Regions from separate parts of the Bacillus sp. A015 genome, predicted to be linked through region 2. Evidence: predicted binding sites of a transcription regulator. Region 2 holds the regulator's gene; the other holds the start of a gene.
The links. The regulator NrdR, encoded in region 2, represses ribonucleotide reductase genes. The targets are predictions, from matches to a motif close to AACACNATATATNGTGTT.
Positions count from the first base shown of each region.

Region 1: nrdI (class Ib ribonucleoside-diphosphate reductase assembly flavoprotein NrdI) is a predicted target of NrdR. The motif match lies at 1,270-1,287, and genes of this name have one in related genera.

Region 1 covers NZ_JBSPZB010000001.1:269,124-273,526, forward strand. Annotated here, with positions in the region: gene miaA (tRNA (adenosine(37)-N6)-dimethylallyltransferase MiaA) at 1-106, shown strand, start outside; gene hfq (RNA chaperone Hfq) at 132-353, shown strand; gene ACSLGF_RS01310 (YmzC family protein) at 515-799, shown strand; gene ACSLGF_RS01315 (hypothetical protein) at 853-1,065, shown strand; gene nrdI (class Ib ribonucleoside-diphosphate reductase assembly flavoprotein NrdI) at 1,331-1,723, shown strand; gene nrdE (class 1b ribonucleoside-diphosphate reductase subunit alpha) at 1,683-3,785, shown strand; gene nrdF (class 1b ribonucleoside-diphosphate reductase subunit beta) at 3,803-4,403, shown strand, end outside.
Region 2 covers NZ_JBSPZB010000006.1:119,476-123,878, reverse strand. Annotated here, with positions in the region: gene ACSLGF_RS07660 (glyceraldehyde-3-phosphate dehydrogenase) at 1-510, shown strand, start outside; gene speD (adenosylmethionine decarboxylase) at 745-1,125, shown strand; gene ACSLGF_RS07650 (cytosolic protein) at 1,310-1,696, shown strand; gene nrdR (transcriptional regulator NrdR) at 1,701-2,159, shown strand; gene ACSLGF_RS07640 (replication initiation and membrane attachment family protein) at 2,261-3,685, shown strand; gene dnaI (primosomal protein DnaI) at 3,703-4,403, shown strand, end outside.

The DNA.
Region 1 (4,403 bases), on a different contig from region 2:
GGATGTCACCTGGTTTGATATGACACCACCTTGCCACTTTTCAGACAAAAAAGAGGAAATTTTCGCATATATAGCAGGAAAGCTTGGACTTAAAGCGAAACTGTAGTTATCAGAATCAAGGAGGACGAAACATGAAACCGATTAATATTCAGGACCAATTTTTGAATCAGATCCGCAAAGACAATACATTTGTCACCGTATTTTTACTGAATGGCTTTCAGCTTCGCGGTCAAGTGAAAGGATTTGACAATTTCACAGTGCTGCTTGAGACAGAAGGGAAGCAGCAGCTTATTTATAAACACGCCATTTCTACATTTGCACCTCAAAAAAATGTAAATCTAGAATTAGAATAGGACAATTTGTACCTAATAGCCCCATGCATCTGCGAATAAACCGGCCGGAACCCGCTACGTTTTTTGTCAGTGCAGAGGGGCTATTTTGTATGCCGTGAAACTTTTCTGGCCATTTTGTGTATGATTCCTTATTGGACTTTTAAAAAGGTGAGGGGATTTATATGGAAAATGCAGAACTTGAATTAAGAAGGATTAGAGTGATACTCCTTTTGATTGGAATCGTTGTCTTATTTGGATCTTGCGCCATCTCAAACATCGAAACGAGACAAGAAAATTGGCAAAACGATTCTTATCAAAATGACGAGGATCATGTAAAAGGCATTTTACAATCGTCTGTTGCGCTAAAAAATAATCACTTTGCTGTTGTGAAAGATGATGAAGTACATGTGTATCAGTTTGATGAAAAAGAGGGGAAGCTAAGCACGTCAATTTACAAATGTATGTGAAGTCGCTACACTATAATCATGCATCAGACATCTAGACAGAAAAGGATGAGTTCATGACACACAAAATTAAAATTAATCACTGGGAACAAACTTGTGAAGACGACTCCTGTTTCGAATATGGAACAAGCGTTTCTGTAAATGGGAAAGAATTAGTGAGAGAAGCTTCAATCGTCTCTGCGCTTGAAGAGGTGCTAAAAGAATTGGGTGTTGAAGTGGAAATAACAGAAGTGTCAGAAGATTTACAGTGCGATGCCTACAAAAAATAAAACAAAAAGTCTAGTCTACTAAGCGATTTTTTTTCGTGTTATGATAGATTTCGGTTTCAGTTGAATAGGGAGTAGGGCAGTCTATTTTTAGATCCTGCTCTGCTCTATTTATTTGAACGTACGAGTTCGGCTATGAATGTTCGGCCGGGTTGGTTGATTTTTTTCGTTTCGAACATCTATATGTTGTGTTTTAAAAAAACATAGTATACTATATATAGTGAATAACGAAATGATCAACAATACTAAAAACTAGGTCGTGATGGAATTGATTCAAATCGTATTTGATTCAAAAACAGGAAATGTTCAACGCTTTTTGGACAAGACCCCTTTTACAGACAAACAAAAATTGACTGGAGAAGAGTTTTTGGATACGCCGTTTATTCTCGTCACCTTTACGACAGGATTTGGACAAGTCCCTAGTACCACTCAGTCCTTTTTAGAGAAAAATGCTCACCTTTTACTAGGTGTAGCAGTGAGTGGCAACAAAGTGTGGGGAGATAATTTTGCAAAAAGCGCCGATACGATTTCTAAACAATATCAAGTTCCTATTTTGCACACCTTTGAACTAAGCGGAACAAAAAGGGATGTTGAATTGTTTACACAGGAGGTAGAAAGAATTGTCACAAAATCAGGTTCCGAAGTGGATACAATTAAATAACGAGATTATGATTCAAAAAGAAGGAAAGTTTCAGTTCGATAAGGACAAAGAAGCTGTACATAGTTATTTCGTAGATTATATTAATCAAAACACGGTCTTCTTTCACAACTTAGAAGAGAAGATTGATTACTTAATAGAAAACGACTACTATGAGGAAGAATTTTTAAGGCAATACAGCATGGCAGATATTAAAGAAGTATTCGAAGCTGCATATGCCAAAAAATTTAGATTCCCATCATTTATGAGTGCGTTTAAGTTTTACAATGATTATGCACTGAAAACAAATGATAAAAAGAAAATTCTTGAACGCTATGAAGACCGCATTTCAGTTGTGGCTCTTTTCTTCGCGGGCGGAGACAAAGAAAAAGCACTTGAGTTTGTAGAACTAATGATCAACCAAGAATATCAGCCAAGTACTCCAACATTTTTAAACGCTGGACGTAAAAGACGCGGTGAGCTTGTGAGCTGCTTCTTGCTTGAAGTGAATGACTCTTTAAACGATATTTCAAGAGCGATTGATATTTCCATGCAGCTTTCGAAACTAGGCGGCGGCGTCAGTTTGAACCTGTCAAAACTTCGTGCGAAAGGCGAAGCAATCAAAGATGTAGAAAACGCGACAAAAGGTGTCGTAGGCGTGATGAAGCTTCTTGATAATGCATTCAGGTATGCAGATCAAATGGGACAAAGACAGGGATCAGGCAGTGCCTACCTCAATATTTTCCACAGAGATATCAATGATTTCTTAGATACGAAAAAAATCTCTGCTGATGAAGATGTTCGTGTGAAAACACTTTCCATTGGTGTTGTCATCCCAGACAAATTTATCGAGCTTGCAAGAGAAGATAAAACAGCTTACACTTTCTATCCGCACACAGTCTATAAAGAATATGGACAGCACCTTGATGAGATGGACATGGAAGAAATGTATGACGAGCTTGTAGAAAACCCGAAAGTTAAAAAAGAAAAAGTCAATCCGAGAAAGCTTCTTGAAAAATTGGCTGTTCTACGCTCAGAATCAGGCTATCCATATATCATGTTCCAAGATAATGTGAATAGAGAGCATGCACTGAACCATATTTCACGTGTGAAATTCTCAAACCTTTGCTCAGAAGTGCTTCAGGCTTCAGAGGTATCTTCTTACACGGACTATGATCAAGAAGATGAGATCGGTCTGGATATTTCTTGTAACCTTGGTTCATTAAATATCATGAATGTCATGAAAAACAAATCAATTGAAAAAACAGTCAAGCTTGCAACAGACTCATTAACGCTTGTATCTGAAACAACGGATATTCGCAATGCACCGGCTGTTAGAAAAGCAAACAAAGCAATGAAATCAATTGGGCTTGGCGCGATGAACCTTCACGGGTATTTAGCTCAAAACCAAATGGCATATGAAAGTGAAGAAGCAAGAGATTTCGCTAATACGTTCTTTATGATGGTGAACTATTACTCGATTAAACGCTCAAGTGAGCTTGCAAAAGAAAAAGGAGAAACATTCCACCGTTATGAGGGTTCTGGCTATGCAACTGGTGAGTACTTTAATAAATACGTGGAGAATGATTTCACACCAAAAACAGAAAAAGCGGCAGCACTATTTGAAGGCATGCACATTCCAACAAAAGAAGACTGGGAAGCACTTAAAGAATTTGTAGCGGAAAATGGGATGTACCATAGCTATAGATTATGTATTGCACCAACAGGTTCGATTTCTTATGTTCAATCGGCAACAGCATCTGTTATGCCAATTATGGAACGTATCGAGGAAAGAACATACGGCAACAGCAAAACATATTACCCAATGCCAGGTCTTTCAGCGCAAAACTGGTTCTTCTATAAAGAAGCGTACGATATGGACATGTTTAAAGTGGTCGATATGATCGCAACGATTCAGCAGCACGTCGATCAAGGTATCAGCTTTACATTATTCCTGAAAGATACGATGACAACGCGTGACTTAAACCGCATCGATCTGTATGCACACCATAAAGGCATTAAGACACTTTATTATGCAAGAACGAAGGATACAGGGCAGGAAGGCTGTCTTTCTTGTGTTGTTTGATTAAAGGAGAGTTTAACGTGACAAAAATTTATGATGCAGCCAACTGGTCAAAACACGAAGACGATTTTACACAAATGTTTTACAACCAAAATGTGAAGCAGTTCTGGCTTCCTGAAGAGATTTCCTTAAACGGGGATCTCTTGACATGGAAGTATTTAGGTGAAGAAGAGCGGGATACGTACATGAAGGTACTTGCTGGACTGACTTTACTTGATACAGAACAAGGAAATACAGGTATGCCGATTGTGGCAGAACATGTAGACGGCCATCAGCGTAAAGCGGTGTTGAACTTTATGGCGATGATGGAAAATGCGGTACATGCGAAATCATACTCAAATATCTTCATGACACTTGCACCAACTGAAACCATTAGTGAAGTGTTTGAATGGGTCAAGAAAAATAAATTCTTGCAAAAGAAAGCTGATATGATTGTAAGTCTATACCGTTCGATTCAAAAGGATGATCCTATTTCCTTGTTTAAAGCAATGGTTGCTTCTGTTTATTTAGAAAGCTTCCTATTTTATAGCGGCTTTTACTACCCGCTTTATTTCTATGGACAAGGAAAGCTCATGCAAAGTGGTGAAATCATTAACTTGATTTTGCGCGACGAAGCGATTC
Region 2 (4,403 bases):
AACGGCTTAATGACAACGGTTCATGCGTATACAAATGATCAAAAAAATATCGACAACCCGCATAAGGATCTGCGCCGGGCGAGAGCGTGTGCTCAGTCCATCATTCCAACAACGACGGGTGCCGCTAAAGCGCTTTCTTTAGTGCTTCCGCACATGAAAGGGAAATTACATGGACTTGCGCTTCGCGTGCCAGTCTCAAATGTGTCGATGGTTGATCTTGTGGTCGACTTGAAAAAAGATGTGACAGCAGAAGAGGTAAATGCAGCCTTCTCAAATGCATCAAAAACATCTCTTGCCGGCATTTTAGATTACACGGATGAACCGCTTGTCTCCACAGACTTTAACACAAATCCTTATTCAGCTGTCGTTGATGGACTCACAACGATGGTGATGGAAGATAGAAAAGTGAAAGTCCTTGCATGGTATGACAATGAATGGGGCTATTCATGTAGAGTGGTAGATCTTGTCAAGTATGTTGGCTCACAGATGAAAGAGCTGTCTGCTGTTTGAAATGAAGAAGACGAACGTCCCTTTTCAAGAAATGAGAGAAAATCCCACTAAAAACACAGCTTGCAAAATGGGTCTAAACAAAGTATACTATTTTTCGTGAACTTCTTGTTCGCAGACTCATTCGGGTATACTTAAAGGGTTAGGACCTCTTAGGACTAACTTTCCCCCGTGGTATATGTCCGGTCCGGCTGCTTAGAACTTCACTCTTTCATTCTTGTTTAAGGGGGGTCCATGATGGAAACAATCGGACGTCACGTTATCTCCGAGCTATGGGGATGCGACTGTGATAAACTGAACGACATGGATTTTATTGAAAAAACGTTTGTAAATGCAGCTTTGAAATCAGGAGCTGAGGTAAGAGAGGTTGCTTTTCACAAATTTGCACCTCAAGGAGTAAGTGGAGTTGTCATTATTTCTGAATCTCATCTGACAATTCACAGCTTTCCTGAACATGGTTATGCGAGCATAGATGTCTATACTTGCGGCGACCTAGATCCGAATATCGCAGCAGATCATATCGGAGATGAACTAGGTGCTGAAACAAGAGAGAACATCGAAATTCCTCGAGGCATGGGACCTGTACAAGTGAAACAGGCACAAGCCGAAGCACTGTAAACATAAAAAAGATTGCAATGGGAGCTGGCCAAAAGCATTGAATGCCTTTGTGTTATGCTCCTTTTTATATTTGTTTCATATACAACATCCAACATTCCCAAACTTGTCTATACTTTTGTTCTAGGAAAACAAAGGTTTTTTTTATAAAATAAAGAAGAGGCGTAAAGGCAAAGGGGATATGTGTATGACTTTAGGACAAAAGTTCAAACGATTGATTTCAAACCATACGGAAACATCTGACCATCATCCGGTGTCAGAGCTGAAAAGCCGTTACTACAAATCGACAAATGCAAAAGTTTTTCAAGCGGTGGAAGTCCTTCTTTCCCGAAACGATTCCTATCAAGTGACATCTGTTTCAGCAGAACGAGGTGAAATCAGCGCAGACATACGAATGCCGAAAAAAGCCTTTCTCGTGGCGACTGTCATTTCAATTCGTCCTTTTGAAACAGCTGTCGATTTTAACGTGACAACAGAAACGGCCCTGCCAACAGATTTTGGCTACAGTCAAAAGACCGTTTTGTCCCTTTATGAAGAACTAGACAAACAACTTCCAAGAATAGATCGGAGCTGATGAAATGAAATGTCCCACATGTCAGCACCTTGGCACAAGGGTGCTTGATTCAAGACCAGTAGATGAAGGGAAATCCATCCGTCGTAGAAGAGAGTGCGAAAGCTGCCAATATCGCTTTACGACGTTTGAAAAATTAGAAGAATTACCGCTTATTGTAGTGAAAAAAGAAGGTATACGAGAAGAATTCAGCCGGGAAAAGATGCTGAGAGGACTCATCAAAGCGTGTGAAAAGCGTCCTGTCGCTTTAAAACAGCTGGAAGATGTTTGCTTTAACATCGAAAAAGAATTGCGTAATCAAGGCATGTCAGAAGTAAAAAGTGAGCTTGTTGGTGAAATGGTGATGGACGAGCTGGCGAAAATTGATGAAGTGTCTTACGTCAGGTTTGCTTCGGTTTACCGGCAGTTTAAAGACATCAATGTATTTATTGACGAATTAAAAGATTTATTAAAGAAAGAACGCTAAAAAAGAGCTGAAGATTCTTCATGCTCTTTTTCCTGCGTAAAGCGTAAAACGCAAAAAGAGTGTACAATGGAAACAATCGTATTCAGGGGGAGGATCAGCATATGACAGAGCATTGGAAGGAAGTGCTAGCCGTCGATCCGTATGTCGTCAAAAGCGCTTCATTGCTCGGTGACATCGATAGACAGCTCATCACTCTTTTATATCAGCCGCTAATTGGCATGTCCGCTTTCAGCTTATACATGACGCTGTGGGGAGAGCTGGAACAAAATCGTATGTGGGGAAAGCCCGCACCTCATCGGCAGCTCATGGTCATGCTGCAAACGAATTTAAATGAGATTTTTGAGGAACGTTTAAAACTTGAAGCGATCGGATTACTCCGCACATATGAACAGGAAACGGAAGAGGGCAGACTGTTTACATATGAGCTCGTGCCGCCGCTAAGGCCTGATGAGTTTTTCCAAGACGGTATGCTGAATGTCCTTTTGTACCATCGTGTAGAAAAAGCAAAATATATGCAGCTTCGTGATTATTTTTCTTATCCAGGTGTTCCTGCAGAAGCGAAGAACATTTCACGTTCGTTTGAAGAAGTCTTTCACGTATTGCAGCCAGGCGAACGCAAGATGACAGAAGAAATCAATCAGGCATCATCGCTTGATCATGGCTATGAATATGTGACAGTTGGATCTAGTCAGCCGGCACCGCTCTCAGACGAATCCTTTGATTTTGATCTGTTGTTAGCGGGCATGTCTGACATGATGATTCCAAGAAAGGCTTTGACAAAGCAGGTGAAAGAGACGATTAAGAAGTTAGCTGTTGTATACGGCATCACCCCGCTGCAAATGCAAAATATTGTAGCTGGCGCCTGTGGTTCGGATCAAATGATCTCAACAGAAGAGCTAAGAAAAGCAGCAAGAGACTGGTATCAAATTGAATACAGAGGCGAACAGCCGAAACTGATTGATCAAAAACAGCCAAGACATTTACGTCACGATGCCTCAAAGCCGCCGCCGGCAGATACACCTGATGCCAAATTGATTGAAAAGCTAGATCATATTTCGCCCAGGGAGCTTCTAAAAGATATGGCAGATGGCATTGAGCCAACGTATGCTGACTTAAGAATTGTCGAAGATATCATGCTCGAGCAGCAGCTAGAGCCAGGTGTCATGAACGTTCTGATCTACTATACACTGCTGAAAACAGATATGAAGCTGTCCAAAACGTATATGCAAAAAATCGCTGCCCATTGGGTGAGAAAGAAAATTAAAACCGTTAAGGCGGCCATGAAAATGGCAAAAGAAGAGAACAGGCAAATGACTGAGTGGGCGCAGCAGAAAAAGCAGCGAAGCACATATGGATCAGGAAAAGTCGTCCGCGAGGAGAAACTGCCTGACTGGATGAAAGAAACTGAAACGAAAGAACAGCCGGCAAAAGAACAAGCGGACAGTCTGTCTACAGAGGATCTTGAACGAGAAAAAGAAAAACTGTTAGATCAGTTTAAAAATATGAAAAAATACAATGCACATTAATGTGAGGTGAGATGGAGATGAAACCGATCGGTCGTTCATTTGAACAGCTAAAAGGACGAGTAGATTTTCGCGTGAGATACAATCAGATTAAAGAAAGTGTGTTAGCTGATGAAGATGTAAAAGCCTTTTTAAAGGAGCATCAAGAAGAGATACAAGAAGACATGATCAATCGCAGCTTGAATCGGCTCTTTGAATATGTGCAGCAATCGAAAGGCTGCTCTTACTGCTTAGAGGAAGAGAACGTAAATGCCATTTTAGATGGGTATCATCCGAAGCTTGTGATCAAAGGGCAGAGTATTGATATTGAATATTCCCCTTGTCCAGTAAAGCTGCGTCTCGATAGACAGAAAAAACAGCAAGAGCTCATGAAAAGCATGTACATTCCGCAGAATGTTCTTCAAGCAACGTTCGCTGATCTGAACGTCACGGGAAGACAAGAGGTCATCCAAAAAGTAGGCCAATTCCTGCAAAGCTATGATGAGACTGGTAAAGGGAAAGGCTTGTATTTACACGGGAAGTTTGGGGTAGGCAAAACGTTTATTCTAGCAGCGATTGCGCAGCAGCTAGCGGAAAAAGAATACCCATCTCTCCTTGTATACGTGCCTGAATTTGTGAGAGAGTTAAAAAATTCTTTAGCCGATCATACACTGGAAGAGAAGCTGAATATGGTCAAATCAACACCTATCTTAATGCTTGATGATATTGGGGCAGAGTCGAT